DNA from 3 places in the Lysinibacillus sp. JK80 genome. Region 1 is predicted to be linked to each of the others. Evidence: a T-box and tRNA genes for the amino acid it is inferred to sense, from the RefSeq annotation. Region 1 holds a T-box; the other regions hold tRNA genes.
The links. The T-box of region 1 lies ahead of tyrS (tyrosine--tRNA ligase). A T-box ahead of a tRNA ligase gene usually reads a tRNA of that ligase, here a tRNA-Tyr.
Positions count from the first base shown of each region.

Region 1 (10,686 bases):
GCAATTTCCTGATTGGCCTTACTTAATTTGTTTTGTAGTTCTTTTACCTGTTGTTGATTGGAAAATTCCTTAGTAGGAAGACCAATATTTACATCGAAGCGGTTTGCTAGTGCAAGCAATGCCCCAACAAGAAAAATGGCTATACCAAATGCACGAATGGCAGACTTATTCATCAATCAACGCCCCCCGTTTGCAATCACTTGCCGAACTTGCTCTTCTGTTAAATTTGAGCGAATACTAATATCTGCTACAGAAAGACCCTGTTTATTTAATTCAAGTACCTGACTAATAATAATTTGATGAATCGGTTTTGCTGGTGCTGTTGTTTGTCCAACTTTTGAACTCTGTGCAGCCTGTTGAACGGCCTGCATGACTTGGTGCACTTTAGGATCTTGACCTTTTGGAGGGATACTTGATTTTGATTTCACTTGGAACTCTGGCTCTAGTAAAAGTTCTTCCTCCACAATCTTAAGGCGACGTTTTAAATTATTCGTTTCTTGGAAGATGGAGATAGATAATTCTTCGACATCTTGTTCGATTTTTTTCGAGCTATTTTTGAAAAAGAACGAAACGATGATCAGAAAAATGCCAATACTCATTAATACGATGGATAAATCCAATAGTTTCACCTCAATGTAGTATGTAATTATAAGATATTTTACCATATGCAAACTTAATATGAAATGAAGGTAGATTTTTTTTCAGTTTATGTTATAATAGGTTAGTCGTATAAATCATGCTCAAATTTAAATTCTTGATATAGAGTGGGAGGGTTAATGATGCGCGTAAATATTACTTTAGCTTGCACAGATTGCGGCGAACGTAACTACATTTCTAAAAAGAACAAGCGTAACAATCCAGAGCGTCTTGAACTTAAAAAATATTGCTCTCGCGAGAAGAAATACACTCTTCACCGTGAAACTAAGTAATCGCTCATTAAGCCAAAACCACAAGTGGTTTTGGCTTTCTACATTTTATCACATCATTCAATGTAACAATTCCAGGAGGATATGAAGTTTTACGATATAGGAGGTAGCCTAGATGGATAAAACAACTTTACGAAACACGGTACGCCAAGCCCTTGCAACTATGACGGATGAAGACTATCATCGTCAATCATTAGCTGTGTTAAACAAGGTGCTACAGGAACCATATATAATAGAAGCAAATACAATTGGCATGACCATTTCAAATAAGCCAGAAGTCGACACAATTCTTATAATTGAGGAATTATGGAAACTAGGTAAAAAGGTCGCAGTTCCTAAATGTCACCCAAAAACAAGAGAAATGTCATTTTATGCCATTGAATCATTTGCACAGCTTGAAACTGTATATATGCATTTGCGTGAGCCCATTCCAGCAAAAAGTGAGTTTGTTGACGCAAATGAGATGGATATCATTGTTGTACCAGGCGTTGTTTTTGATCCATACGGTTATCGAATCGGCTATGGCGGTGGTTATTATGACCGCTATGTATTAAACTATAATAAGGGTAAGCTGATGTCGCTGCTCTTTGATGAGCAAATCATTGATTGTGTTCCTACTGAAGCACATGATTGCCCAGTAGATATCATTGTGACGCCCACAAAACGTATTGACTGTGTTGCACAACGAGGAGCGAATGAAAATGGATAAAATGCTAGATATTTATGAACTCTTGAAAACATATGGTACCTATATTTATACACGTGATCCTATTGGCGATTTGATGTTGATGGAGGATGAAATACGTGAGCTCTATAAAGCGAATGTACTAGATATAAAAGATTATCAAATGGCTCTACTGCTTATTCGACAAGAAACAACAAGACTTCGTATGGAAGAGCATAAAAAGTAATGTTTGAAATATAATGTAATTGGGTATTGTAAAATTAATGTAACATGTATGTAATATTCTTAAAAACAGTGGGTTTCCGCTGTTTTTATGTTTTTACGAAACTTTTTACAATGCAAAACGTATATATAGATATCTGGTGCATAGAAAGAGCAGGGAGAAAAAATTTTCCCTAAGATATGTGTTGATTATCTGTTAAAAAAGGATTAAGATATATTTTGTTTCCGTAACAAAATGTAAATAATTATTATTTTTTTGTAAGGAAGTAGGGAGGATGTTAGGAATGAAATCAATAAAGTGGCCTAAACATTCATTTATGATACTAGCAATTATAGCAACTTGGATCAAAACGGTCATTGTTTACCACACAAGCTTTGAAATGAAAATTGAAAATGCAATGCAACAGTTTATTTTATTTATTAATCCATTAAGCTTCTTGCTATTTACGTATGGTTTATCACTATTCTTTAAATCAGCAAAAGCTAGAAATCGTTATTTGATTACGGTCAGCGTTATTTTGTCCATTGTTTTATACGGAAATGTAGCGTTCTATCGATTCTACAATGATTTTATTACGCTACCAGTATTATTCCAAACAAGTAACTTTAGTGACTTAGGAACATCAGTAGCAGCCATTGTTGAGCCTTGGGATGTATTATATTTCGTTGATGTCGTTATCTTAATCTTAGCGAATAAATTTTTACCAAAAATGAAAGATGCATTTAAAGTGAATATTGAATTCCGTCGTGCATTCTTTGTGCTTGCAATAGCAATGACATTCTTAAATTTAGGCTTAGCAGAAACTGAGCGTCCACAATTACTAACACGTAGTTTTGACCGCGAATTATTAGTAAAAAACATTGGTACGTACAATTACCACTTGTATGACATTTATATTCAATCTAAATCATCTGCACAACGTGCGTTAGCCGATGGTAGTGAACTAGTAGAAGTGAACAACTATATACGTTCTAATCAGGCTGCTGTAAATCCAGAGATGTTTGGGAAATATAAAGGTCGTAACCTGATTGTGGTATCGATGGAGTCATTACAAAACTTTGTCATTAATAATGACATGAATGGTCATGAAATTACGCCATTCTTAAACTCTTTAACAAAAGATAAAGATACGTATTATTTCAGTAACTTCTATCACCAAACAGGGTTAGGAAAAACATCTGACTCGGAGTTTATTGTTGAAAACTCACTGTTTGGTTTAGGTCGAGGTGCTGTATTCTTCACGCATGGTGGAAATACGTATAATTCAATGGCTGAACGCCTTGGAGAAAATGGATACTTTACAAATGTCATGCACCCTAATAATAAATCATTCTGGAATCGTGACATGATGTATCAATCGTTAAAAATTAATAAATTCTACGATATAGATTCATATACTGTGGAAGAGGGGCAAGCTGTAAACTGGGGAATGAAAGATGTTCCATTCTTAGAGCAATCAGCTGCTTTAATGAAGGATATGCCTCAGCCATTCTACTCTAGACTTATTACTTTAACGAACCATTATCCATTTACATTGGATCCAGAAGATATTATGATTCCTGAATATGATTCAAATTCAGGTACATTAAATCGTTACTTCCAAACAGTACGTTATATGGATGAGGCTTTAAAAGACTTCTTCCAACAGTTAAAAGATCAAGGTGTCTATGATAATTCTATTATTGTGATGTATGGGGATCACTATGGTATTTCTGAGAACCATAATAAAGCAATGGCACAATATTTAGGAAAAGATCAAATTACACCAATGGATAATGCAATGCTTCAAGAAGTACCTTTATTCATCCACATCCCAGGAGCTGGCGATGGAAAAGAAATGACTGAGATTTCAGGACAAATGGATTTACGTCCAACGATCTTACACCTTCTTGGCGTTGAAACGTCAAAAGATATGCAAATGGGGGCAGATTTATTTTCTCCAGAGCATGAGGACTTTGTAGTCTTCCGTGATGGACGTTTTATTACAGATAAATACGTCTATGCTGGTGAAGCTTGCTATGACAAAGCAACTGGCGAAGAAATAGATGGTGAGCCATGTCAGTCTTATGCTGATCGTGCTACAATGGAGCTAGAAAATTCTGATGCCATCATTAATGGAGACTTACTTCGCTTCTATGACGAAAAAACAGGTAATTTAAAGCAGGATTCAGTTAAATAATCAAAGAGAGATCTCGTATAGGGATCTCTCTTTTTATTGCTGATAAAAAAGAATTAGTCTCAAGCACTATTCATAAAATTTTTTTGTGAATCCTATGCTAAAGAAAACACTTTTCGCAATGTTTTACAACACTATGCAACGTCAATACACTTTATTGAACATTTCTTTTTATTGACAAATAGCAAGATATGATTATAATAAGTGTAAATATCTGCATAACGAAGATTTGTTTTTCGCATTTCGGAGTATAAGAGTGAAAGGCATCGAAAAGAACGAGTAACTTTAATGGAACTGACAGAGAGTAGCCGGTTGTTGAGAGGCGCAAGGGGATATTAAAGTGAATACATCTTGGAGCTGCGTACCGAAACTATAGTAGGCTACGACGGGGTTGCATCCGTAATCATTGCAAAAGTATCGCTATGGCTGTACTTGTTGAGGAGAGCTATGTGAATAGCTCTCGAAAAAAGGTGGTAACACGTTTATCTACGTCCTTTAGGAATTTCCTAAAGGCGTTTTTTTTATGCCTTCTAAGCCAAAACGTGTAAAGCTATTAAAGCCTTGTAAACAAAATCGGTACCCCATTTACTCTTATAGAACTTGCAATATTAATATTTAATATTACAAGGAGATGTTTCGTATGTTTTTAACACCAAAGGAGCAAATAGCGATTATCAAGAAGGGTGCTAACAAGATCGTTGATGAACAGGATTTATTTGAAAAATTAGAGCGATCGTATAAAGAACAGCGACCTTTAACGATTAAGCTAGGGCTCGATCCGTCCGCACCAGATATTCATTTAGGTCATGCGGTTGTTCTACGGAAAATCAAGCAAATGCAAGATTTAGGCCATCATGCAGTTATTGTTATCGGTGATTTTACAGGACGAATTGGCGATCCTACAGGTAAAGCTAAGGGGCGAATAGCCTTAAATGACGATATAGTGAAGAAAAACGCCCAAACTTATTGTGAGCAAATTTTTAAAGTACTAGATCCGAACAAGACAACGGTTCGTTTTAATAGTGAATGGTTAGCGAAGCTGTCCTTTGAAGAAGTCATCAAGCTAGCAGCCACAACATCTGTTGCTCGACTTCTAGAGCGCGAAGATTTTCAGAAACGTTACCAACAGCACATCCCAATTGGTATACATGAGTTTTTCTACCCACTTATGCAAGCATATGATTCAGTAGAACTTGAGGCAGATATAGAGTTAGGTGGAACGGATCAGACGTTCAATATTTTAATGGGACGCACCTTACAAAAGCATGGAGGATTAGAAAAACAAATTGCTATTTTTATGCCCTTACTAGAGGGGTTAGATGGTATTGAAAAAATGAGTAAGAGTTTAGGTAATTATATTGGCATCAATGAAGCACCTGAGATTATGTTTAAAAAGGTGATGGAAGTACCAGATACTTTAATTATCAAATATTTCGAATTAGCAACAGATGAGCATCCACTACAAGTGCAGGCTATTCAAGATAGACTACAAAAGGGAGAGAATCCCCGCGATTTGAAATTCCTATTAGCAGAAATTATAACGGCTTTATACCATGGATCTACAGCAGTGGAGGAAGCAAGAGCTTATTTTGAAGCAGCATTTCAAAAAAAGGAAATACCAAAAAACATTCCTATACTGCTCTTAGAAATTGATAAGGAAAGAATCGTGGATATCATTCCACAACTAGTGACAATGGGTTTTATTCAAAGTAAGAGTGAGTTTTTGAGGTTAATCAAGCAAAAAGGAGTATCCTTGAATGGAGAAAAAATGGCGATGGATGACATATCACAAGTATTAATGAATAATGATGTACTACAAATCGGCAAGAAGCGGTTTCTTCAATTCAATAAGTAATAATAGACAAAAAAAGAGCAATCTCCGAAGAGACTGCTCTTTTTCTGTCTGAATTTTAGTGTAATTTTGGTGGGTAACCGCTGTGAACAATCGTCATGATGACGAACCATCCGAATACAGCAGCACTTAATAAGTTGAAAACAACGCTTAATAGGTTCTTTTCTTTAATTGCTTGGAATGTACCAAATACAGCTAAAATCGCTACTAGACCAAAAATAACCATTAATAAGTTCATTAAAAATAGACACTCCTTTCGACATCAGAAAATGAATGTCGCAAACAATATTCCTCCTTAATTGTAAACGTTCTACTTGTTTTTGTCGAGGACTAAAATACTGTAAACTATGAACATTTATCGTCAAATTGTGGCAAAGCCTGTATAATAGGAAGTTGAGGTGATAACTATGATGAACGTACGAAGTTATTCTCTTGGTCCCGTCCAAACGAATTGCTATATCGTATCGAATAAAGAAAAAGAATGTATCGTATTTGATCCAGGTGAAGAGGCGGAGCGTCTAATTAAAACAATCCGTAGCAACGGCTTAAAACCTCTTGCTATCTTTTTAACACATGCCCATTTTGATCATATAGGGGCAGTAGATGCAGTGCGTGAGGTATTTGACGTTCCTGTATGGATTCATGAAAAGGAAGTTAGTTGGCTAGCAGATCCAACGAAGAATGGCTCTAGTAAATATCCTGCATTACCAGATTATAGGGTAGCTGCACCAGCGCAAGATACAATTATCAAAAAAGAACAGCAAATTGAAATAAGTAATTTTGTGTTTCAAGCTGTTTTTACACCTGGGCATTCACCGGGGAGTATTTCTTATATCTTTGAAAACGACGGTTTTGCCATCGTGGGAGATACGTTATTTGAACAAGGTGTAGGACGTACAGATCTATTAGGGGGATCAACCAAAATTTTATTGGAATCTATCCATAATAAACTGTTGACATTACCTGAGGATACTATTATCTATCCTGGACACGGTAATTATACAACGGTAGGCGCAGAAATGGAGACAAATCCTTTTTTAAATGGATTTTAAAACATGGATAATAAACTGTTTTAGCACATAAAAAAGCGTATCTCACCGAAAGTGAGATACGCGATTTTGTTTGTATTAATGACCGCCACCAGGTACGTGAATGAATGTTGTATAGTACGTGAAGCCAGCGAAGAATACAGTTAAATATGCTCCGAAAATGTACATGTACATACGTTCTGAAAGGTTTAAGAAGCCTAATAATAAGAATAAACCTGTATTACCTAAGAATAATAGCGATACCTCGTTCATACCTCCAAGGTAGAACATAACGGCAAAAATACCTGTCCAGAATGCCATAACTTTATACATATTATCCATGAAATTTCCCCTCCTTTTGCCCACGACACAATAATCTCTTACTCATTATAAATGATATGAAAGGTGTCTGTAAACTGGAACTTCTCCATGTTTGTGACAAACAAATGGATTTTTAATCTAGCTATCGATTTCTGTCACGTTTATTTCATATTTACATAAATCGCAATTATGTATCATACTTTCCATTTGCACAAATTCATTGTTCGTAAACAATGCATCTAATTGCCCTTTTAAATAGGATTCATGTAATGAACAAACAATTTCAGAATAGGCTGTCAGTTGCTCCTGGAATGGACAATTGAAGATGGAGAAGATAACTTTTTTTCCTTGCTCAGTTTGTTGAATCTGTGGAATATAGCCAATTAAAGCGGCATTGTCCGTTAATAGCTGAAGTTTTTCATCGAAGGAAAGAGAATTACTTAATGTCAATTCAGCACTCATATAATTTTTCATTTGCTGGTAGCCGTCTTGGTAGCTAATTTCCTGGCACTTTGTTAATGCAGATGGACCAAAGTCTTCAATTAATTGTATCGTCCATTTTAATAAACGATCTTCATCACGTCTTGGAAAAGTAAGAGATACGCCTTTTTCTGAAGCTTTATAAACACGTCCAGGTCTGCCACCTTTACCTGTTTTTACATAGTCAGCTGTAATAATATTTATTTCTGAAAGCTTCGTTAAATGAAGTCGAGCAACGTTTGGATGGATACCGAATTTATCAGCAATATGTTGTACAGTAACTGTTTTTTTCTCTTGCAATATGTACTCATAAATAGAGTATCTTGTTTCATCCGCTAGTGTACTAGTAATTTTTAATGGATGGATCATGAGCTTCACCTCTTTAATTAATTATAAAAATTATGTTCGTCTACCAAGTGTTAGGAAAATAATCATGTTGATACTATTATATTGTATTATTGAAAAAGATACAGTTCATTTCGGCATAAATATTAATTTTTTCATGTATTTATATTCTTTTTTAGTGGAAAATTGCACTTTATCCACATTTTTATAGCAAAAAACATTATTGGCAGAAAATTAACTTATAAATTTTTATTTTCTGAAAAGGGCTTTTCTCGTGGCGAGTTCCTCCTTATACTAGGAAATAACGAATAGAGCGGTCATATTCGAATGAACTAAAAGAGAGGTGCATATATGCAGAATTTTGAAACAGTTGTTGAACAAAAATGTGAGCAACTTTTACTAAAGGCCTATCATTTTGGAGCATCCGATTTATTGCTAGTTCCAGGAAACATAAAGTATCGGATCTATTTTCGAAAATATGATAAACTTCTCCACGCTGGTGAGCTACCTCATGAACTTGCAGAAAGAATGATCTCTTACTATAAATTTCTTGCAGAATTAGATATTAGTGAGCGTCGTAAACCTCAAAGCGGTGCCTTTCAAAAGGCAATGGAGCAAAATTCTTATTCGTTTCGTGTATCCACACTGCCTTCTGTATTTTTAAAAGAAAGCTTAATTATTCGTTTACTTCTCCAAAATCATGCATTTCCACTAACTTCCCTAAGCTTTTCCAAAAGCGCAGCTTACCAACTCATGGAGCTGGTACAAAACCGACAAGGTCTTCTGTTTTTTACGGGAGCAACCGGCTCTGGCAAGTCTACTTCACTTTATTCCCTCATCCACTACTGTTCCACAGAATTGAATCGACATGTGATTTCTTTAGAAGATCCTGTAGAAAACAGCCAAGCCAATTTACTTCAAATTCAAGTCAACGAGCGAGCAGGCGTTACATATGCTGCAGGATTAAAAGCCATTTTGCGCCATTCACCTGATGTCATTATGATTGGTGAAATTCGCGATAGAGAAACAGCAAATATTGCCATCCAAGCTTCTCTAACAGGGCATTTAGTTGTCTCCACTATTCATGCAAAAGACTCCATTAATTGTCTCTATCGTTTAATGGATTTAGGTGTGTCGATAGAGGAGCTTCGTCAAACGGTTATCGGTATAGTTGCCCAAATGCTTGTTCAAACCTCAGCTATACATGAAGAACGTCGAGCTATCTTTGAGATATTACATGATGACCATCTATCAAGAGCCATCACCGCTATCAAAGATAAGGGCAATTACAAACTTCCTTATGATTTAACATTAATGGGACAAAAAGAATTAGTGGAGAGCCTATATGCAGTTACAAACATACATCGATAAAATTGCTCTTTTTTATAATCGGGCTACAAAATGGCGGGTAAAGGAGCAAGCTCAGCTTTTCAATCGTTTATGTGTATTAATGCAGGAAGGATATTTATTTCCCCAAGCTATTTCCATGCTACTACCTCATCATATTGAAGCACATGATGACATACAGCAGCAAATTGATGAAAAGCTCAGACAAGGAGTAGGCGTTGCAGGGATATTTGAAACATTACAGCTAGGGAATCATTATTTAATGGCAATTAAGGTGGCGGAAAACAATGGCCACATGATAGAAGCATTTAAAGGTGTAGCTAAACAGATAACAGTAAGTGAAAAGACTAAAAAAAGTTAATCAAGCTGCTGATCTATCCTGTCACACTGATTATCTTTTTATTGTTATTATTTTTTGTGTTTCGTACATTTTTTTTGCCGAACATTGAAAGAATGGTCGGCAGTCGTACCTCTGAAACAGAAGAGACAAGCATTGCATTGTCCAATCTGTTATTGCATGTTCCAGATGTAGTTATCTCGACCATGTTCATAGTAATAGGTAGCGTATTCCTTTTTCGATTCTATCTTAAACGACAAGCTGTTGCTCATCAACTTACAGTCTTATTAAAAATCCCCTTTATACAACGCTATTTTAGGTTGACTTTGACAAGGCAATTTGCTGCTTATTTAGGAAGCTTACTACAAAGTGGATTTTCATTACAAGCAAGCCTACAGCTATTAGAGGAACAGCAACTACAACCATTTCTTCAAGTTCTTTCACAGCGTATAAAAGATAGAGTCATCTTTGGAGAATCACTCACACAGGCGGTAACGATCATGGCCGTTTTTCAAAAGGATTTTCCGATGTTCGTTGAGCATGGCGAGCACAGCGGATATTTAGGAAAAGAGTTAGTATTGTATAGCGATTTATTAATGGAAAAGCAGGAACAGCTTTTGCAAAAAATATTAGCTTTTGTGCAGCCAAGTTTCTTTATCCTTATAGCTGCTTGTATAATAGCGGCTTATATCAGTTTATTATTACCCATCTATCACATGATTGAATTAGTTTAGGAGGAAGATGATGAAACGTCTTAACCAACAAGCTGGTTTTACTTTAATTGAGATGCTTATAGTTTTGTTAATTATATCCATTCTTATTTTAATTACAATCCCAAATGTTACAAAGCATTTCGCCACAATAGATAAGAAAGGCTGTACGGCTTATATATCCATGGTACAAGGTCAAGTAGAGGCGTATCGTGTAGATTATATGGCTTATCCTACCTTAGAGGATTTAGTGGCA
Region 1 is NZ_CP058997.1:126,523-137,208, forward strand. It holds gene HXV90_RS00640 (hypothetical protein) at 1-173, opposite strand, end outside; gene HXV90_RS00645 (hypothetical protein) at 177-629, opposite strand; gene rpmG (50S ribosomal protein L33) at 780-929, shown strand; gene HXV90_RS00655 (5-formyltetrahydrofolate cyclo-ligase) at 1,042-1,635, shown strand; gene HXV90_RS00660 (YqgQ family protein) at 1,628-1,837, shown strand; gene HXV90_RS00665 (LTA synthase family protein) at 2,118-4,013, shown strand; T-box leader at 4,268-4,509, shown strand; gene tyrS (tyrosine--tRNA ligase) at 4,651-5,865, shown strand; gene HXV90_RS00675 (DUF2759 domain-containing protein) at 5,921-6,100, opposite strand; gene HXV90_RS00680 (MBL fold metallo-hydrolase) at 6,270-6,914, shown strand; gene HXV90_RS00685 (DUF2626 family protein) at 6,990-7,232, opposite strand; gene HXV90_RS00690 (helix-turn-helix transcriptional regulator) at 7,350-8,060, opposite strand; gene comGA (competence type IV pilus ATPase ComGA) at 8,388-9,407, shown strand; gene HXV90_RS00700 (hypothetical protein) at 9,382-9,744, shown strand; gene HXV90_RS00705 (type II secretion system F family protein) at 9,837-10,454, shown strand; gene comGC (competence type IV pilus major pilin ComGC) at 10,465-10,686, shown strand, end outside.

Region 2 (10,686 bases), 2.0 Mb from region 1:
ATGCCAAGGATGAGTTATATGTTCAAGGAGAAATAGAGGATATTCGGCGTTTTGTTGAGGATTATCATCTTGAGATGCAAGGATTAGTTGAAGGAGAAGCCGATGAATTGGTATCGAAGCATCTGGGTATTGCAGAGGTATTGCTTACCCCAAATTCGAGCTTTATCAATGAAACGGTTAGTTCCCTTGGGTTCCGGGAAAAATACAATCTAAATATCATTGGTATTAATCGTAAGGGTGGTTACAAGCTTCAGGATATGGTGTCTCACAAATTAAAATTTGGGGACGCAATATTAGTACAGGGAGCATGGGATGAAATTCTTTTGTTAGCAAGAGAAACGCAAGATGTCGTGGTTGTAGGACAGCCGAAAGAACACGCAAGTGTGGCAGCAGCTACAGGCAAAGCTGGAATTGCGGGGATTATTATGTTATTCATGATTATTTTGATGGCATTTGAAGTTTTCCCTGCTGTCATTTCTGTGATGATTGGTGCTGTACTTATGATTTTAACAGGCTGCTTGAGAAACATGGAAGATGCCTATAGCAATATGAATTTTGAAAGTATTGTGTTAGTGGCTGCCATGTTACCAATGGCGACAGCGTTAGAAAAAACAGGGGGCATGACCATTTTATCTGATGGTATTATTAATGCTTTAGGTGGTTTCGGACCATACGGTGTACTCATAGGAGTTTATATTTTGACAGCTATTTTCGGTCAATTTATTAGTAATACGGCAACTGCTGTATTGTTTGCACCCATTGCCATGAGTGCAGCCATTGCAATGGAGGTTAGTCCCGCAACATTTATGATTGCAGTCGCAGTTGCAGCAAGTATGGCATTTGCTACGCCAATTGCTTCCCCTACGAATGCACTGGTAATGACGGCGGGGGGCTATAAATTTATGGATTTCGTAAGAATAGGGGTTCCGTTACAGCTTGTTATGTTTATTGTGATGATGATAGCCATCCCGTTCTTTTTCCCATTTTAAAAACTCGGTTTCTTTACCGAGTTTTTTGTTTTTTTAAAGATCTATTATTTTTTTGTAGGAAATTATGATAAAATTATTTTCTAGTTCATGGTCTAATATTGAACTAGCTTGTGAATAGATTTTATAGTTACTAATATAGGAAGTTTTACTTTGGTAATAAAAATAATAAAGTTTTTTATTAAAAAGTGTTGACCTTTTAAAAATAAGGGTGTAGTATTATACAAGTCGCCAGGGTGACACGCTAAAATAAAGCAAAACATGAACCTTGAAAACTGAACAAGCAAAACGTAATCAATAAAGTTTTAAGTAGCTAGTTTTGCTAGTGAACAAAACAAAAATTTTGGACATCAAACATGATGCCAGCAAAATTTGAGCTAATCAAATTTCTTTTATGGAGAGTTTGATCCTGGCTCAGGACGAACGCTGGCGGCGTGCCTAATACATGCAAGTCGAGCGAACAGAAAAGGAGCTTGCTCCTTTGACGTTAGCGGCGGACGGGTGAGTAACACGTGGGCAACCTACCCTATAGTTTGGGATAACTCCGGGAAACCGGGGCTAATACCGAATAATCTCTTTTGCTTCATGGTGAAAGACTGAAAGACGGTTTCGGCTGTCGCTATAGGATGGGCCCGCGGCGCATTAGCTAGTTGGTGAGGTAACGGCTCACCAAGGCGACGATGCGTAGCCGACCTGAGAGGGTGATCGGCCACACTGGGACTGAGACACGGCCCAGACTCCTACGGGAGGCAGCAGTAGGGAATCTTCCACAATGGGCGAAAGCCTGATGGAGCAACGCCGCGTGAGTGAAGAAGGTTTTCGGATCGTAAAACTCTGTTGTAAGGGAAGAACAAGTACAGTAGTAACTGGCTGTACCTTGACGGTACCTTATTAGAAAGCCACGGCTAACTACGTGCCAGCAGCCGCGGTAATACGTAGGTGGCAAGCGTTGTCCGGAATTATTGGGCGTAAAGCGCGCGCAGGCGGTCCTTTAAGTCTGATGTGAAAGCCCACGGCTCAACCGTGGAGGGTCATTGGAAACTGGGGGACTTGAGTGCAGAAGAGGAAAGTGGAATTCCAAGTGTAGCGGTGAAATGCGTAGAGATTTGGAGGAACACCAGTGGCGAAGGCGACTTTCTGGTCTGTAACTGACGCTGAGGCGCGAAAGCGTGGGGAGCAAACAGGATTAGATACCCTGGTAGTCCACGCCGTAAACGATGAGTGCTAAGTGTTAGGGGGTTTCCGCCCCTTAGTGCTGCAGCTAACGCATTAAGCACTCCGCCTGGGGAGTACGGTCGCAAGACTGAAACTCAAAGGAATTGACGGGGGCCCGCACAAGCGGTGGAGCATGTGGTTTAATTCGAAGCAACGCGAAGAACCTTACCAGGTCTTGACATCCCGTTGACCACTGTAGAGATATAGTTTCCCCTTCGGGGGCAACGGTGACAGGTGGTGCATGGTTGTCGTCAGCTCGTGTCGTGAGATGTTGGGTTAAGTCCCGCAACGAGCGCAACCCTTGATCTTAGTTGCCATCATTTAGTTGGGCACTCTAAGGTGACTGCCGGTGACAAACCGGAGGAAGGTGGGGATGACGTCAAATCATCATGCCCCTTATGACCTGGGCTACACACGTGCTACAATGGACGATACAAACGGTTGCCAACTCGCGAGAGGGAGCTAATCCGATAAAGTCGTTCTCAGTTCGGATTGTAGGCTGCAACTCGCCTACATGAAGCCGGAATCGCTAGTAATCGCGGATCAGCATGCCGCGGTGAATACGTTCCCGGGCCTTGTACACACCGCCCGTCACACCACGAGAGTTTGTAACACCCGAAGTCGGTGAGGTAACCTTTTGGAGCCAGCCGCCGAAGGTGGGATAGATGATTGGGGTGAAGTCGTAACAAGGTAGCCGTATCGGAAGGTGCGGCTGGATCACCTCCTTTCTAAGGATTATTTCGGAATACAAACCTTGGGTTTGTAAGATTACGTTTTGCGTTCAGTTTTGAAGGTTCATTCTATCTGAATGAAACACTTCAAAACTTGTTCTTTGAAAACTGGATAAAACGACATTGAAATTGTAACAAACACATTTATTTTTTTAAGTTTTTTATAGGCTTAATAACTTGGTTAAGTTATTAAGGGCGCACGGCGAATGCCTTGGCACTAGGAGCCGAAGAAGGACGGCACTAACACCGATATGCTTCGGGGAGCTGTAAGTGAGCTTTGATCCGGAGATTTCCGAATGGGGGAACCCACTACGTTTAATCGCGTAGTATCTTGACGTGAATACATAGCGTCTTGAAGGCAGACCCAGGGAACTGAAACATCTAAGTACCTGGAGGAAGAGAAAGAAAAATCGATTCCCTGAGTAGCGGCGAGCGAAACGGGAAGAGCCCAAACCAAGAGGCTTGCCTCTTGGGGTTGTAGGACACTCTATACGGAGTTACAAAAGAGCGAGTTAGATGAAGCGACTTGGAAAGGTCCGCCAGAGCAGGTAAAAGCCCTGTAGTCGAAAGTTCGTTCTCTCCTGAGTGGATCCTGAGTACGGCGGAACACGTGAAATTCCGTCGGAATCCGGGAGGACCATCTCCCAAGGCTAAATACTACCTAGTGACCGATAGTGAACCAGTACCGTGAGGGAAAGGTGAAAAGCACCCCGGAAGGGGAGTGAAAGAGATCCTGAAACCGTGTGCCTACAAGTAGTTAGAGCCCGTTAATGGGTGATAGCGTGCCTTTTGTAGAATGAACCGGCGAGTTACGATTACGTGCAAGGTTAAGCTTTAGAAGGCGGAGCCGCAGCGAAAGCGAGTCTGAATAGGGCGAAGTAGTACGTGGTCGTAGACCCGAAACCAGGTGATCTACCCATGTCCAGGGTGAAGGTGAGGTAACACTTACTGGAGGCCCGAACCCACGCACGTTGAAAAGTGCGGGGATGAGGTGTGGGTAGCGGAGAAATTCCAATCGAACTTGGAGATAGCTGGTTCTCTCCGAAATAGCTTTAGGGCTAGCCTCGTGATGAGAATACTGGAGGTAGAGCACTGTTTGGACTAGGGGGCCATCCCGGTTTACCGAATTCAGACAAACTCCGAATGCCAGATATTTATACACGGGAGTCAGACTGCGAGTGATAAGATCCGTAGTCAAAAGGGAAACAGCCCAGACCACCAGCTAAGGTCCCAAAGTAATCGTTAAGTGGAAAAGGATGTGGCGTTGCACAGACAACCAGGATGTTGGCTTAGAAGCAGCCATCATTTAAAGAGTGCGTAATAGCTCACTGGTCGAGTGACGCTGCGCCGAAAATGTATCGGGGCTAAACGATTCACCGAAGCTGTGGATTGACATCTACGATGTCAGTGGTAGGAGAGCGTTCTAAGTGCGTTGAAGTCAGATCGGAAGGACTGGTGGAGCGCTTAGAAGTGAGAATGCCGGTATGAGTAGCGAAAGACGGGTGAGAATCCCGTCCACCGTATGACTAAGGTTTCCTGAGGAAGGCTCGTCCGCTCAGGGTTAGTCGGGACCTAAGCCGAGGCCGATAGGCGTAGGCGATGGACAACAGGTTGATATTCCTGTACCACCTCCTCACCGTTTGAGAAATGGGGGGACGCAGTAGGATAGGGTAAGCGCGCCGTTGGTTGTGCGCGTCCAAGCAGTAAGGCGTGTGTGTAGGCAAATCCGCACACTGTAACGTTGAGCTGTGATGGCGAGTCCGTATGGACGAAGTTCCTGATTTCACACTGCCAAGAAAAGCCTCTATCGAGGTGAGAGGTGCCCGTACCGCAAACCGACACAGGTAGTCGAGGAGAGAATCCTAAGGTGTGCGAGAGAACTCTCGTTAAGGAACTCGGCAAAATGACCCCGTAACTTCGGGAGAAGGGGTGCTCTTGAGCGTGCAAGCGCATGAGAGCCGCAGTGAATAGGCCCAGGCGACTGTTTAGCAAAAACACAGGTCTCTGCAAAACCGTAAGGTGACGTATAGGGGCTGACGCCTGCCCGGTGCTGGAAGGTTAAGAGGAGTGGTTAGCGCAAGCGAAGCTGCGAATTGAAGCCCCAGTAAACGGCGGCCGTAACTATAACGGTCCTAAGGTAGCGAAATTCCTTGTCGGGTAAGTTCCGACCCGCACGAAAGGCGTAACGATCTGGGCACTGTCTCAACGAGAGACTCGGTGAAATTATAGTACCTGTGAAGATGCAGGTTACCCGCGACAGGACGGAAAGACCCCGTGGAGCTTTACTGTAGCCTGATATTGAATTTTGGTACAACTTGTACAGGATAGGTAGGAGCCAGAGATCTCGGAGCGCCAGCTTCGAAGGAGGCGTCGGTGGGATACTACCCTGGTTGTATTGAAATTCTAACCCATGCCCCTTAGCGGGGCAGGAGACAGTGTCAGGCGGACAGTTTGACTGGGGCGGTCGCCTCCTAAAAGGTAACGGAGGCGCCCAAAGGTTCCCTCAGAATGGTTGGAAATCATTCGTAGAGTGTAAAGGCACAAGGGAGCTTGACTGCGAGACCTACAAGTCGAGCAGGGTCGAAAGACGGGCTTAGTGATCCGGTGGTTCCGCATGGAAGGGCCATCGCTCAACGGATAAAAGCTACCCCGGGGATAACAGGCTTATCTCCCCCAAGAGTCCACATCGACGGGGAGGTTTGGCACCTCGATGTCGGCTCATCGCATCCTGGGGCTGTAGTCGGTCCCAAGGGTTGGGCTGTTCGCCCATTAAAGCGGTACGCGAGCTGGGTTCAGAACGTCGTGAGACAGTTCGGTCCCTATCCGTCGTGGGCGTAGGAAATTTGAGAGGAGCTGTCCTTAGTACGAGAGGACCGGGATGGACACACCGCTGGTGTACCAGTTGTCTTGCCAAAGGCATCGCTGGGTAGCTATGTGTGGACGGGATAAGTGCTGAAAGCATCTAAGCATGAAGCCCCCCTCAAGATGAGATTTCCCATTACGCAAGTAAGTAAGATCCCTCAAAGACGATGAGGTAGATAGGTTCGAGGTGGAAGTGTGGTGACACATGGAGCTGACGAATACTAATCGATCGAGGACTTAACCAAAAAAGTTTGAAACTTTCAATGTATCGTTTATCTAGTTTTGAAAGAATAAGTCTTTCAGCTGAATAAGTGAAGTGATGATGGCAAAGAGGTCACACCCGTTCCCATACCGAACACGGAAGTTAAGCTCTTTAGCGCCGATGGTAGTTGGGGGCTTCCCCCTGTGAGAGTAGGACGTCGCTTCGCTTATTTTTTGTGGAGGATTAGCTCAGCTGGGAGAGCACCTGCCTTACAAGCAGGGGGTCGGCGGTTCGAGCCCGTCATCCTCCACCATTTTGGTCCCGTGGTGTAGCGGTTAACATGCCTGCCTGTCACGCAGGAGATCGCCGGTTCGATCCCGGTCGGGACCGCCATTATTATTGCCGGTGTAGCTCAGTTGGTAGAGCAACTGACTTGTAATCAGTAGGTCGTGGGTTCGACTCCTATCGCCGGCACCATTCCCTTGGAGGGGTAGCGAAGTGGCTAAACGCGGCGGACTGTAAATCCGCTCCTTAGGGTTCGGCGGTTCGAATCCGTCCCCCTCCACCATTTTAGGGGCATAGTTCAACGGTAGAATAGAGGTCTCCAAAACCTTTGGTGTGGGTTCGATTCCTACTGCCCCTGCCAGGTATTGAGGTACTCGTTCATAATACAGCTAATATAATCTATATAGTGGCGATTGTGGCGAAGTGGTTAACGCATCGGATTGTGGTTCCGACATTCGTGGGTTCGATTCCCATCAGTCGCCCCATTTTAAAATTGGGGTATAGCCAAGCGGTAAGGCAACGGATTTTGATTCCGTCATGCCTAGGTTCGAATCCTAGTACCCCAGCCATTTTTAATTTCACGAGCCATTAGCTCAGTTGGTAGAGCATCTGACTTTTAATCAGAGGGTCGAAGGTTCGAGTCCTTCATGGCTCATCATTTTTTAATTAACATGCGCCCGTAGCTCAATTGGATAGAGCGTCTGACTACGGATCAGAAGGTTATGGGTTCGACTCCTGTCGGGCGCGCCAATAAAATCATGTTTACGGAATGTAGCTCAGCTTGGTAGAGCACTTGGTTTGGGACCAAGGGGTCGTAGGTTCGAATCCTGTCATTCCGACCATCTTTCATGATAAATGGGGCCTTAGCTCAGCTGGGAGAGCGCCTGCCTTGCACGCAGGAGGTCAGCGGTTCGATCCCGCTAGGCTCCACCATTGTAATATTTTTGGAGGTATACCCAAGTCTGGCTGAAGGGATCGGTCTTGAAAACCGACAGGCGGGTAACACCGCGCGGGGGTTCGAATCCCTCTACCTCCTCCATTTTTCGGGTCAGTAGCTCAGTTGGTAGAGCATTAGATTGAAGCTCTAAGTGTCGGCGGTTCGATTCCGTCCTGACCCACCATTATTGCGGGTGTAGTTTAATGGTAAAACCTCAGCCTTCCAAGCTGATGTCGTGAGTTCGATTCTCATCACCCGCTCCAAAATGGGCCTATAGCTCAGCTGGTTAGAGCGCACGCCTGATAAGCGTGAGGTCGATGGTTCGAGTCCATTTAGGCCCATATTATTCCGAAGTAGCTCAGTTGGTAGTAGCACCTGACTGTTAATCAGGTTGTCGCAGGTTCGAGTCCTGCCTTCGGAGCCACGGCCCGTTGGTCAAGTGGTTAAGACACCGCCCTTTCACGGCGGTAACACGGGTTCGAATCCCGTACGGGTCATCAAGCATGTAGCACAGATGTGTGTTACATGCTTTTTTCTATTCTCCTGTTCTTTAAACGATAAAAGATAATGCAATAGCAGAAAAAGACCTATTTGCAAGGTGAGGGACTGAATTTAATTCCCTTAGCATCTTACTATGGGCTCCTATAAGCCGTTTCACTTACCACGTACACTTCCATGGTCAATACTTTTGTGAAGGCTGCTTGACTTCTCTAGTATAGCGATACAGGCGAAATCCTGGCCAGAGAATTTGTGAAACTGGTTCTGCTCTATGCGAAAGCGAAGCAACAGCAGCAAGTAAGTAGCCCAGAACGTATAGCTTTTTCACCATTTACAAAAATTCTATTGATTTCTTTGTTCTACAACCCCCTGAAAAAGGCTACATGACTACTGTAGCCTTTTTATATTAATTAAAATCTTTCTCCCTTACATTCTCTTACAAAGAGAGTCTATAGAGTAAATATGAACAAACTATTTCATATATAAAATATGTATGTTTTTTCAATTACTATTTTCATGGTGCTTGTTGTTTTGTTCCTCTAATATGAGGATAAGTGGAGGAATCGATATGAATATACAGGAGATACAGCAATTTTTAAGTCTATATCAGACAGAACAAAATGAATCAGAACTTTGGTTAAAGAATAGATTACAGGCAGTTAAGGATGCAGGTGAATATCACCCAACAACAGAGGAGCTAGTTTTTGGCGCACGGGTGGCATGGCGAAATAGCAATAAGTGTATTGGACGTCTGTTTTGGCAGTCACTGCATGTGGTGGATGCACGTGATGTTTTAGATGAAAAGGCTATTTTTCAAAAATTACTAGAACATATTGATTATGCGACAAATCATGGGAAAATTCGTCCAACTATAACAGTGTTTGCTTCAGATAGAGTACGGATTTGGAATCATCAACTAATTCGTTATGCAGGCTATGAAACAGATGCAGGCATTATTGGAGATTCACAGTCCATTAAATTTACAAAAGTGTGTGAGTCGTTAGGATGGAGGGGTAAAGGAACTGATTTTGATGTACTACCACTCGTTATACAGGTGGATAATCGTGCTCCTCAAATGTTTGTAATTCCTGAAGAAAATATAGTAGAGGTCTCAATCCGTCATCCAGAGTCAATCGATGTGGAGAAATTAGGAATGAAGTGGTATGCCGTACCTATTATTTCGAGTATGCGTTTTCAAATGGCTGGAATTGATTTTCAAGCAGCTCCATTTAACGGCTGGTATATGGGAACAGAGATTGGTGCACGAAATTTAGCAGATCATGATCGTTATAATATGTTACCTGCAATTGCAGAGATTTTTAATCTTGATACAACCAAACATGCGTCTCTTTGGCGTGATCGTGCTTTAGTAGAACTTAATATTGCTGTTCTTCACTCATTTAAAGAAGATGGTGTGAGCATTGTTGATCATCATACAGCAGCTCAGCAGTTTAAATTGTTTGAGGAGGCAGAAAAATCAACAGGAAGAGAAGTTACAGGCAACTGGACATGGTTAATCCCACCACTTTCCCCTGCCACAACTCATATATTCCATAAACCCTATGTAAATATTTATCATACACCAAATTATTTTTACAAAAAACCATGCTATTAGTGTAAAGGAATTGTTTACTTTCAATACTTTTGATGAGAGAGGGCGCTTACTATGTTAAATCAGCAAATTCCCAATATCCCATGGAGACAATTGACGACACCTTATGGTAGAGGTACAGCCATTCCTAAGCTGATAGAACAGGAGCAATACACACAACTAGCTGAATTAATTGAACATCAAGGTACACTGTGGCAGGTGACACCATGGGTTTTGCTTGTCCTGCTAAAAAAGCTTACTCGTAAAAAATTAGAGGCTGTCTCCTTACAAGAGGTACAGTTATATTTAGCTGTGGCACATGCTATTACCAAGGATTATCTCGACCCAGTCAATACTGTTAAAAATATGCAGGAGCTATTAGACGTCAACTATTTGTGGATAGAAAATGAGGATAATGATGAGCAGGAGTGGGAGAAAGAAACGCCAAAGGGCTATGAGGAGCAAGCTTTTGTAGGCTATTACTATTATAGTTATATGCTTTTACAAGAGGCTGTTCCTATTTTTTCTACTATAACAGCTCATAATAATGAAGCATCAGAATGCCTTGCTGAATTGCTAACATTACTCCGCAATCCGACAATTAAGTAATGTGTAAACACTATATAGAAATAGAGCAGATGGAGGAATCTAATCCACCTGCTTTATTTAATTTTAATGCACATATTCATCCTTAGAGGCTCTCATTGAGCAAAAGAAGAGTAACATTGCTACAACGACAAAGAGCCATCCCGCAATATTCCAGCCGCCAAATAAATCATGCAAGTAGCCAAAAAGAATAGGACCAATTGCGGCAAATAAATAACCCAAAGATTGCGCAAAGCCTGATAAATCTGCTGCTTCAAATGCAGTACGAGTACGGAGAGTGAAGAACATCATTGCTAGGGCGAATGAAGAACCACCTGCTAACCCTAGAAGAACCATCCACAGTACCCCAAGACTTGTCCATTCCATGACAACCCCAACAAAGCCTACTAAATAGAAGGATGTAAACATCAATACAAGTGGGCGTTGAGAAGTCATTTTACCAGCAATAATAGGCACTGCTAAGGCCATTGGTACTTGTGAGAATTGCATGATTGAAAACATCCAGCCAGCTTTATCAGGTGCTAAACCTTGAGCAATATAGATCTCAGGTATCCAAGCTGCTGTTGTGTAGAATAATAAAGACTGTAAACCCATTGCCCCTGTGACAGCCCAAGTAACAGGTGATTTCCATAAAGGTGTACTGGTCTTCTTAGATGTAGTAACTGGTTCTGGTTTATTTGATTTTAGTTGAGGTATCCAAATTAAGATTGTAATTAGAACGAGTATGAGTGCAATGGAAAGTGCACCTTGCCAGCCTAACGATGAATTAGCTA
Region 2 is NZ_CP058997.1:2,826,404-2,837,089, reverse strand. It holds gene HXV90_RS14295 (SLC13 family permease) at 1-989, shown strand, start outside; rRNA gene HXV90_RS14290 (16S ribosomal RNA) at 1,378-2,929, shown strand; rRNA gene HXV90_RS14285 (23S ribosomal RNA) at 3,112-6,039, shown strand; rRNA gene rrf (5S ribosomal RNA) at 6,107-6,222, shown strand; tRNA gene HXV90_RS14275 (tRNA-Val) at 6,234-6,309, shown strand; tRNA gene HXV90_RS14270 (tRNA-Asp) at 6,314-6,389, shown strand; tRNA gene HXV90_RS14265 (tRNA-Thr) at 6,398-6,473, shown strand; tRNA gene HXV90_RS14260 (tRNA-Tyr) at 6,481-6,564, shown strand; tRNA gene HXV90_RS14255 (tRNA-Trp) at 6,569-6,642, shown strand; tRNA gene HXV90_RS14250 (tRNA-His) at 6,691-6,766, shown strand; tRNA gene HXV90_RS14245 (tRNA-Gln) at 6,776-6,850, shown strand; tRNA gene HXV90_RS14240 (tRNA-Lys) at 6,864-6,936, shown strand; tRNA gene HXV90_RS14235 (tRNA-Arg) at 6,955-7,031, shown strand; tRNA gene HXV90_RS14230 (tRNA-Pro) at 7,047-7,123, shown strand; tRNA gene HXV90_RS14225 (tRNA-Ala) at 7,139-7,214, shown strand; tRNA gene HXV90_RS14220 (tRNA-Ser) at 7,228-7,320, shown strand; tRNA gene HXV90_RS14215 (tRNA-Phe) at 7,327-7,402, shown strand; tRNA gene HXV90_RS14210 (tRNA-Gly) at 7,408-7,481, shown strand; tRNA gene HXV90_RS14205 (tRNA-Ile) at 7,486-7,559, shown strand; tRNA gene HXV90_RS14200 (tRNA-Asn) at 7,566-7,642, shown strand; tRNA gene HXV90_RS14195 (tRNA-Glu) at 7,644-7,715, shown strand; gene HXV90_RS14190 (nitric oxide synthase oxygenase) at 8,285-9,331, shown strand; gene HXV90_RS14185 (hypothetical protein) at 9,383-9,916, shown strand; gene HXV90_RS14180 (CynX/NimT family MFS transporter) at 9,980-10,686, opposite strand, start outside.
Region 2: it encodes a tRNA-Tyr, which carries the amino acid that the T-box ahead of tyrS (tyrosine--tRNA ligase) is inferred to sense. The anticodon was not compared.

Region 3 (10,686 bases), 910 kb from region 1:
TATTTTTCCTTTTTTACACAAAGCGTTAATGAGAATGGTTTGTAAAGTGAGTCGTAATGCACGTTTAACCTAATGTTTCACAAGGCTCCCTACTAATGGGAGCCTTGCTTATTTTATAATACGACACCATCGCTCATTTTAATAATACGATCTGTATATGCCAACATTTCTTCGTCATGCGTCACTAATAATGTTGTTATATTTAAAGTTTTTGTTAATGTTCTTAATAACAACATAATCTCTTTAGAGCGCTGTGAATCTAAACTAGCCGTTGGTTCATCAGCAAACAATACTTTCGGTTGATGAATAATAGCACGTGCAATTGCTACACGTTGCTTCTCTCCCCCTGACAAGGAGGAAGGATAGGCAGTTTTACGATGTTCCATTCCAACTAACTCCAATAGCCGATTGACTTCATATTTCTGTTCATTCTTTTTTAATGGAGATTCAGCTACATCTAGCATTAATAGCAATTGTTCCTCCACTGTCAAAAATGGAACAAGGTGAGCAAATTGAAAAACAAAACCGAATTTACTTGCACGTAATTTTCGTACCTGGTCGGTTTTCATCGTCGTAAGATTCTGCTCTTCAAATAACACTTGCCCATCTGTTGCTGGTTGTAGTCCTGCAGCGATCGTTAATAATGTACTTTTCCCAGAGCCAGAAGCACCTACCAATGCTGTAATCTCTCCTTCATTTAAAGAAAGATTGATGCCCTTTAAGATCTCTTCCTCGACTTCACCATTCTTAAACGTTTTTCGTACTTCATCAATTGTAAATAACGTCATGATTAAGCCTCCCCTTGCTGTATTGCTTGTAACGGTTCAATTTTTTTAATTTGCATTCCTGACAAGGTCGCACCAATAAAGCCTATGAGGAGGAATACAACGGATAACTGTGTTGTAGTGCCTATTGTTAAAGTGAATGGCATCCCCTTAGGAGCAACTATATTAAATAGCTGGCTAAGACTGACAGATACCACAAGTGAAAAGATTGTAATAATAGCCATCTGTGTCCAGATCATTTTAAATAGCTTACTTGTTTTTAATCCAATCGCTTTTAAAATGCCATACAAGCCAATTTTTTGCACATTCATCATATAGAAGAAAATAGCAAACAACATCCCACTAATGACAACTAAGAACCATATAATCATATTTAAAGATAATTGCTCCGCATTATAACTAGGGATAGTATTGAGAAACTCTTTATTGCTATATGCTTGCAATCCCTTAATATCATTTGGCTCACTATTTGGTACAAAAATTAATTGTTTATCAGCTACCCGATACATCTCCTGATAAGCCTCTTCACTAATATAAGCAACGGGAGCATGGCTATATTTTTTTTGCTCTACAAAACCTTTTACAATGAACTTTCCACTGTATTGATTATTCGTTAATATATCTCCAACTTGTATTCCTTTATCTTGTAGTGAGCTATCCAAAAGCACCTCGTCTTGATGCACATTGCTAAAAAGTGTAGATTCCGTTGATGTCACAAAGGCTACACTTTGTTGTTTATCATCCTGATCATTTAAAAAGCCCATCTGGATCGAAAAAGCTACTGCCTCTTTTTCTTTACTTATGACTTTCTGTTGCAGGTCGCTATCGATTCTTGAAAGATTAAACGTGCCATCCGCATCCTCAGCCATATAAAATTGTCCCTTCGGTAAATCCTTAATTAAAGCTGCATTATCCTGTGACAGACCATTTGCTAAACCCGAGATAATAAACGTTAAAAAACTAACTAGGAAGATAATGGAGCCCAAGATTAAAAACCGTACTTTATTCTTCTTCATTTCTTTCCAGGCAAGATTCATCACTAACCCCTCCATTTCTTTGATTACTCCTAGCTTAAAATTGTTAAATGAACAGAGCATGAACTAATTGTTAAAATGTAGTGATTATATAAAAAGCCACTCTATAAAGGCATTTTTATCCCATAGAGTGGCATCTTTTTTGAATCTTATTTATCTTTACTTACTAAAATCCCTCGCCTTGAATGAATTGATATTTTTGATTTCTAATCAAGGTCTTAATATTTTATACGAACTGTGAATTTCAATTGTAGTATGAATATAAGATCTAAAAAAACTCTTAAAGAATTTCAATACCTTTTCATCTTCATTTCTTACATCAAAACAAGCATACGGTATATTTAGTTGAATTTGATTTTTAATAACCTCGCCCAGTAAAGGTCTTAAAATATAATGATTTCTTCTATCTTCTTTAATAAAGAGGGAAGTAATAAATAAATGTTCATTATTCACATTTGTACTTAATATCCACCCGATGATTTCCTCTTTGTAGTAAACCAAAAAACTCGTTTGTGGACTAGCTTCACCAAATTGAAAATCCTCTAAGGGTGATAAATGCTTAGGATACCAATCAACATTGCGTAACGACTCCAGTTCCGCTTCATGAATTTGATTCAACGCTTTAACAGAGATGTCTTCTGGAAATGTGTTTTTTTCGATCCATTTTTCTTTGCTCATATCTTTCACATTAATCATAAAGTGAGTTTTGTCTAAAATTGGTGGAGTCCACGATTGCTTTCTTAATGTGTATTTTACATTCGGACTAGTTTCAGGAAAAACATTTGTATATAAAACATTTGCGCCTTTTGCTTTTAGTTCTTTTTCGGCAAACTTTAGTAGTTTTTCTTCTATGTTTTTATTTTTAAACTTATCTCTAACATTTACTGAGTAGACGACGCCCATTCTATCTAACTCTTTGTATTCCGCCAATATTGCTCCGAGAACTTCACTATTTTTATCAACTGAAACGCCTAGGACAAACGAGTCATTGTTTAGGTCATTAAATAAAAAGTCACCTTTAATATTTTTAAAATGCAGTAATACTTCATTAACTTGGGTTTCATTTATTCTTTGGATTAGCATGATTTTTACCTTCTTAATGAAAATAGTCTATTTTATTTGAGGTTTAGTAAAAAAGGGAATGGATCACCTCGATAAGTGATCCATTCCAACTAAGGATTTACTTAAGGTCCCTCATTTCCAGTACCTTTAACACTTTTTATATAAGACGCTGGCTTTTCTGCGGTGGCTTTTATACGAATATGAATATATTGCGAAGTATTAGCTGGAATCTCAATATAAGTAACACCAGTTTTAGTTGTAGCAGTTGACCATTCTGCTGCATTATCTGCTGCATTTGGGTTGCTATCTACAAAATACTCATATGTCTCTTGAGTTTGTAAATTTGATAATTTGGTATACCCAGCAACACCAACCGCTACTGTAGGTTCAGGTGCAGCAGCAGGTTTGATATCATTTAACTCGATTTGCGCTAAATCTTGCACATCATTTGCTGGTTGCCCTCCTGCTGAAGCTATACGAATATGCACAAATTGACCCGCATTTATCGAAATATTATCAATTTCTGTTGTTCCTGATAGGGGTATTAATGTTGCGCCTGCCCAGTCTGTGCTAATAGATGTCGTAGCATTACTATCTATTATATATTCATACGTAACACCATCTGTTAATCCTGTCAGTTTCATTGTTCCTGCATTCGTTCCTTGTGCTTTCATTGCATTAGGTGCAGTAATTGGATTTACAATTGTTAATGGTATATTCGTTATATTTATTGTTTTTGCATCAGAATAGACTGTTTCATTCACAAATTCTTTTTGAGGCTTCGCTTTATTCAAAGCAGCGTCTTTTAAAGAAATATCGTTACCATTTGCACTCATCGTGATGGTTGTATTTTGTTCAATTTTTGATACGGTTGTTGCACCTAACGTGACAGTTACGGTATTTCCTAAAAGTTCAAAGGTATCATCATTAGCAAAAGCAAACGTAGAATTTGTTTGATTACTTAAAGTAAAATCATTCGCTAAATCAATTAGATTAGCCAAACCAAGATTTACATCCTCTGAGAAGATAATCGTTAACTGATCCCCTACATCTACACCGTTAGAACCCTTATCTATGAAGCCTGAACTAATAATAACTGGTGCAGCCTGATCAACTGCTGTCACATGAATCCCAGCTATATTCACTCCATTGATATCTATGATAGATTCATTTGGATTTTGAATAACCTCTGGTGTGAAGTGAGTACCAACCATTGGTTCCACTCTAATTGTAATATATTTGTTTTCACCTTGTGTATATAATGGATTAGGATTACCATTGCTAAGCAGTGGCGTTCTTCCATTTTTGTCTGTTACTTTTATAGATTCTACAGTAAAGCCAGGGACTGTAAATGAATCCTTAGTTACTGTCGTTGGATCAATATTTGCTGAAAATTTTAGGCGAATGGTTTCCATTTTTCCATCTTGTGAGCTGACCCCATCTTTACCATCTATCGTAACCGTTTCTAGCAATGGGTTATTTACTATTGTATTAGCAACTACTTGTCCAATCTTTTTAGCGAGTTTACCTGCTGACGTTCTTTCTACTACAACAACTACCTTACCAGCAGCTGATGAAATTTTACCATCAGGCGGAAGTGTTTCCCAAGAAGATACATCAGCATTTAATGATGGCTTTCCAGCGTCTGCTGCATTCGCATCATCAAAAACTTTAAAAGCAAACTCATTACCTAAATCTACAGGTTCACCAACTGTAATATTTATTTTATCGTTACTGAATGGATCATCCACTGCCGTAACAGCTAATGGGCTTAAAGATCCGATGCTAACTCGTGTTCTTAAACTCTCTGCATATTGAGTACCATTGTCTGTTACTTTTATAATCGCTACATCAATTTCAGACATCCCATTAGCAAAACCAGAGGAAATCGCAATTGATTTTTCACCATTTCCGTCAGGAAGTATACCCCATTCTAATTGATTGCCTGAAACATCGTATACAGAAATCATATAATCACCTATTGGGGAAGGTAGTTTAACTGTCACTTTGTCTGCCCCAGTAGCATTGTCAGTAACAGTAATATCACTAACTGCTGGTGCATTCGGGAAAGTCGTTGGTACTCCTTTTTCGACTCTTGTGCTTTCAGTTTTTCCGTTTTCTGTAACTGTTACATAGACTTTATCAAGTCCTAGAGGAAATCCTCCTAGAATCTCTACTATACTAAGTGCAGTTGACGTTGTTACTGAAAAGCTTCCAAGGATATTTCCATTTGTACTTGCATCATACACTTTAATTAATGAGCCTACTGGTAATGAAGGTAAAGCAATCATATCCTTGCCTGCTGTCGCGTAATTAACCAATTGTATGTGTGAAGGAGCTTGTGATTGATTTGAACTTTGAACATATACCGTCGTTGAAAAACTTGCTGGTATGTTCCCACTTGCTGCATACCGTACTTCATAGTTTCCTGCACCTAAGCCAATAATTTCTGTTGCTAATAAAGGTACATTCGTCCAACTTGTGTCTGTAACTAGTTTATATTGATATTTCTTACTTGCATTTAAACCTGTAATCTTACCATCATTTCCTACTAAAGTTGGAGACACCCCTTGTAAACCCTTTGGTGCTGATGGTGCTACGGGAACTGTTGTATCAATAGACCCGCTACCTGAGTTATCAGATGACGTATCGGATAAATCTGGGTTTTTTGTTCCAGCAATTCGTTCGACATTGCCTTTTACAGAATTATAATTTTGAATTATATCAGCAGGTTTTGAACCTGTTGGAATAACAAGGTTGCCAATTTTGGTTTCTGTTCCTATTGTAACTTTTGTTTCTCTATTAAGTGTTTCAAGATTACTTACTCGACCGATTGTTTGCAGATTTACATTTGCACTTGTCATAAGAGATAGATTAACAATGTCACTTTTACCAGATAATTTAACCTCACCTGTAGTTGTTACTTGTAAAGAAGTTACATTTGAGTTAATGACAACGTCAGTAGCTCCCTGGACAATCAATACTTTAGGAAGCACCACTGAACTTCCAGCAGTTAATATTGCATTGCTATTAACAACAATCTCTCCTACTGTAGATGCTCCAGATGTTTTCGATAGGAAAATAACATCAGCATTTTTATCCACACCCACATCACCCAATTGAAATTCACTGAAAACTACTCTTCCTCTTACTTTAGTTTCATTCGCAGCTATAGGTAAGTTATTCATAGATGCAACCTTTGCTCCAAAAGATTTATATGCATTAGTTTGATTTGCTAGTTGCAAAGTATCATCAATCGTCGTTTTACCTTCCACTTTCAAGAATTCAGAGTAGAAAGAATTCTCAACGCCTTTACCAACATGTAAATCGCCTTTAATGGTGATATTCTTCATTGTGATGTAATCGCTATTTACAATGACAGTAGAATCGATAGTTGCACCTTTTCCATCAAAGACAGCATGATTTACATAGGGGTTATTAGTATCAGTACTTGGTGTACCTTTTGCAGTTAATTCAATAGATTGTATTTGTTCAATTTTATTCTCTTTTATAGTTAGTTTTAAGTTGGCACCTTTTAATGTCGCTAGATTACTCGGATTAATCCATTTCTTTTGATCATCTGAAAGTGTGTATGTACCTTCAGAAGTCACCAGTGTCTCATCTGTAATATTGGAGATCGTCTCATTCAAATGAACAGGAACAGGTGTTATTTTGTTTTCACTACGGTAAATGAACGCTGCTAGTTGTCCACGAGTCACACTTTTATTAGGCGAAAATGTTGTTGGGGTTGTTCCGGATGTGACTTCATTTTCAATCAATACCCCAACATAATTATTAAACCAATCATCTTGACTCACATCTGTAAAGTTTATTTTTTGTTGAGAATTTTCTGATTTTAAATCATAGGCTAATGAGATGATTTTTGCCATCTGTGCTCGATTCACAGGATCATTCGGTCTGTATTCACCTTCAGATCCCACAATAATTCCTTTATCGGCTAATGCAGCAATATATTTATAGAAACTATGCTTTTCAGAGACATCTTTAAATCCTGGGTTCTTAATATTAGTTGTATCTAAATCTAATGCAAGTGCGATGATTTTTGCAGCATGGGCGCGAGTTAAAGGTTCGTTTGGACGGAAAGTACCATCTTCATAGCCACTTATAATATTACGTGCATGTAAACTATTTACTGCTTCATAAAAGTATGCATTTGACTGTACATCTTTGAATTTAGTTGCAGCTGCGTTAGCATTTGGTATCACTGTCACTAAACTACCTACCACAACAGATGCTGTAACTGTAGATGCTATTATCTTGTTAAAATTTTTATTCTTTTTTTTCATAATCTCACATTCTTTCCCTCATTATTGATGGTGACTTATTTACTAATAAATAGTAATTTGCGATATATCTTTTTGTATGTTTTTTTAAATTGGAATATCTCCCTTTCTTATTATAATTCCACAATGGTTTTTGGGTAGTTATTACCAAATATTTTAGATATATCCTTTTTTACTTTCCATTTTAGAGAAATTAGTCTACCTATCATACAAATGTGGTAAAAATATTTTATAATAAATAGTAAAATTAATATATATAAATTTTCAATTAATAGAACAAAAATTTTAGTTCAACTTCATGCATGACCCATACGTTGTGATTGATGTTTTCATGTTTCATTGATACAAAACATTTCTTAATGCCACTTGTTTCTAAGTGAAGGAAGAAACTAAACTCTGTCTTGTCATTTTTTGCTTTTAAGAGGGAAGTACACATTAATTTATCAGTTAACGTTACCATAATGAACCTAGATTATATTAAATAACTTAAGTTTGCTAATACAGCGCAAAATATAGCTGCTGTAAAGGCAAAATATGACCCATTCAGTCCTCCGCTCCTTTATCTATGTTTATATACTTTCTATAATTTTTTACAACAAAAAAAGAACCCCTGATATATCAAGGATTCTTCGTTGTAATTGATACCGGTGGTCGGGGTCGAACCGACACTCCAAAGGAACACGATTTTGAGTCGTGCGCGTCTGCCAATTCCGCCACACCGGCATAATGGAGATAAAAAAAATCGGATAAACCGATTAACAGTTAAAATATGGAGGCGGCAACCGGATTTGAACCGGTGATAAGGGTGTTGCAGACCCGTGCCTTACCACTTGGCTATGCCGCCGTCATACATGGAGCGGAAGACGAGGTTCGAACTCGCGACCCCCACCTTGGCAAGGTGGTGTTCTACCACTGAACTACTTCCGCAAAAATGGCTGGGGTACTAGGATTCGAACCTAGGCATGACGGAATCAAAATCCGTTGCCTTACCGCTTGGCTATACCCCAACAATGGGGCGACTGATGGGAATCGAACCCACGAATGCCGGAACCACAATCCGGTGCGTTAACCACTTCGCCACAATCGCCATTGTATTATGATGTTTATTAATTTTATATGTGATGGGGCGACTGATGGGAATCGAACCCACGAATGCCGGAACCACAATCCGGTGCGTTAACCACTTCGCCACAATCGCCATAAAATTAATTGGCAGGGGCAGTAGGAATCGAACCCACACCAAAGGTTTTGGAGACCTCTATTCTACCGTTGAACTATGCCCCTAAAATAATAAAACTGGTGGAGGGGGACGGATTCGAACCGCCGAACCCTAAGGAGCGGATTTACAGTCCGCCGCGTTTAGCCACTTCGCTACCCCTCCGGGAAAATCTGGTGCCGGCTATAGGAATCGAACCCACGACCTACTGATTACAAGTCAGTTGCTCTACCTGCTGAGCTAAACCGGCAAAAAAACAAGATGGGTCAGGACGGAATCGAACCGCCGACACTTAGAGCTTCAATCTAATGCTCTACCAACTGAGCTACTGACCCATATTTTAAAGTAAATGGCGGTCCCGACCGGGATCGAACCGGCGATCTCCTGCGTGACAGGCAGGCATGTTAACCGCTACACCACGGGACCATTTGGTTGCGGGGGCTGGATTTGAACCAACGACCTTCGGGTTATGAGCCCGACGAGCTACCACTGCTCCACCCCGCGATAATACTATAATGTTGTAAAAATAATGGTGGAGGATGACGGGCTCGAACCGCCGACCCTCTGCTTGTAAGGCAGATGCTCTCCCAGCTGAGCTAATCCTCCATCTGGGTATTGAATTGGTGACCCCTACGGGATTCGAACCCGTGTTACCGCCGTGAAAGGGCGGTGTCTTAACCACTTGACCAAGGGGCCATCGTTTGGAACACATCAAAGTGCTGGCGGAGAGTAAGGGATTTGAACCCTTGAGACAGTGTTAACCGCCTACACGATTTCCAATCGTGCTCCTTCGGCCACTCGGACAACTCTCCAAGAATGGCTCCGAAGGCAGGACTCGAACCTGCGACAACCTGATTAACAGTCAGGTGCTACTACCAACTGAGCTACTTCGGAATAATTTTAGTATATAGCCTAGCGACGTCCTACTCTCACAGGGGGAAGCCCCCAACTACCATCGGCGCTAAAGAGCTTAACTTCCGTGTTCGGTATGGGAACGGGTGTGACCTCTTTGCCATCATCACTAGACTATTTGAAAGACAATACTTATTATAACATATCTTATAAAAATTACAAGTATATTCTAATATTTTATTCTTTCAAAACTGGATAAACGGTGCATTGAATGTTTCAAACTTTTTTGGTTAAGTCCTCGATCGATTAGTATTCGTCAGCTCCATGTGTCACCACACTTCCACCTCGAACCTATCTACCTCATCGTCTTTGAGGGATCTTACTTACTTGCGTAATGGGAAATCTCATCTTGAGGGGGGCTTCATGCTTAGATGCTTTCAGCACTTATCCCGTCCACACATAGCTACCCAGCGATGCCTTTGGCAAGACAACTGGTACACCAGCGGTGTGTCCATCCCGGTCCTCTCGTACTAAGGACAGCTCCTCTCAAATTTCCTACGCCCACGACGGATAGGGACCGAACTGTCTCACGACGTTCTGAACCCAGCTCGCGTACCGCTTTAATGGGCGAACAGCCCAACCCTTGGGACCGACTACAGCCCCAGGATGCGATGAGCCGACATCGAGGTGCCAAACCTCCCCGTCGATGTGGACTCTTGGGGGAGATAAGCCTGTTATCCCCGGGGTAGCTTTTATCCGTTGAGCGATGGCCCTTCCATGCGGAACCACCGGATCACTAAGCCCGTCTTTCGACCCTGCTCGACTTGTAGGTCTCGCAGTCAAGCTCCCTTGTGCCTTTACACTCTACGAATGATTTCCAACCATTCTGAGGGAACCTTTGGGCGCCTCCGTTACCTTTTAGGAGGCGACCGCCCCAGTCAAACTGTCCGCCTGACACTGTCTCCTGCCCCGCTAAGGGGCATGGGTTAGAATTTCAATACAACCAGGGTAGTATCCCACCGACGCCTCCTTCGAAGCTGGCGCTCCGAGATCTCTGGCTCCTACCTATCCTGTACAAGTTGTACCAAAATTCAATATCAGGCTACAGTAAAGCTCCACGGGGTCTTTCCGTCCTGTCGCGGGTAACCTGCATCTTCACAGGTACTATAATTTCACCGAGTCTCTCGTTGAGACAGTGCCCAGATCGTTACGCCTTTCGTGCGGGTCGGAACTTACCCGACAAGGAATTTCGCTACCTTAGGACCGTTATAGTTACGGCCGCCGTTTACTGGGGCTTCAATTCGCAGCTTCGCTTGCGCTAACCACTCCTCTTAACCTTCCAGCACCGGGCAGGCGTCAGCCCCTATACGTCACCTTACGGTTTTGCAGAGACCTGTGTTTTTGCTAAACAGTCGCCTGGGCCTATTCACTGC
Region 3 is NZ_CP058997.1:3,885,567-3,896,252, forward strand. It holds gene HXV90_RS19500 (SDR family NAD(P)-dependent oxidoreductase) at 1-73, shown strand, start outside; gene HXV90_RS19505 (ABC transporter ATP-binding protein) at 114-788, opposite strand; gene HXV90_RS19510 (ABC transporter permease) at 791-1,822, opposite strand; gene HXV90_RS19515 (GNAT family N-acetyltransferase) at 2,030-2,902, opposite strand; gene HXV90_RS19520 (S-layer homology domain-containing protein) at 3,004-7,188, opposite strand; tRNA gene HXV90_RS19525 (tRNA-Leu) at 7,828-7,908, opposite strand; tRNA gene HXV90_RS19530 (tRNA-Cys) at 7,956-8,029, opposite strand; tRNA gene HXV90_RS19535 (tRNA-Gly) at 8,038-8,112, opposite strand; tRNA gene HXV90_RS19540 (tRNA-Gln) at 8,118-8,192, opposite strand; tRNA gene HXV90_RS19545 (tRNA-His) at 8,197-8,272, opposite strand; tRNA gene HXV90_RS19550 (tRNA-His) at 8,308-8,383, opposite strand; tRNA gene HXV90_RS19555 (tRNA-Trp) at 8,396-8,469, opposite strand; tRNA gene HXV90_RS19560 (tRNA-Tyr) at 8,483-8,566, opposite strand; tRNA gene HXV90_RS19565 (tRNA-Thr) at 8,576-8,651, opposite strand; tRNA gene HXV90_RS19570 (tRNA-Phe) at 8,664-8,736, opposite strand; tRNA gene HXV90_RS19575 (tRNA-Asp) at 8,752-8,827, opposite strand; tRNA gene HXV90_RS19580 (tRNA-Met) at 8,831-8,905, opposite strand; tRNA gene HXV90_RS19585 (tRNA-Val) at 8,932-9,007, opposite strand; tRNA gene HXV90_RS19590 (tRNA-Glu) at 9,023-9,097, opposite strand; tRNA gene HXV90_RS19595 (tRNA-Ser) at 9,122-9,213, opposite strand; tRNA gene HXV90_RS19600 (tRNA-Asn) at 9,219-9,295, opposite strand; rRNA gene rrf (5S ribosomal RNA) at 9,312-9,427, opposite strand; rRNA gene HXV90_RS19610 (23S ribosomal RNA) at 9,540-10,686, opposite strand, start outside.
Region 3: it encodes a tRNA-Tyr, which carries the amino acid that the T-box ahead of tyrS (tyrosine--tRNA ligase) is inferred to sense. The anticodon was not compared.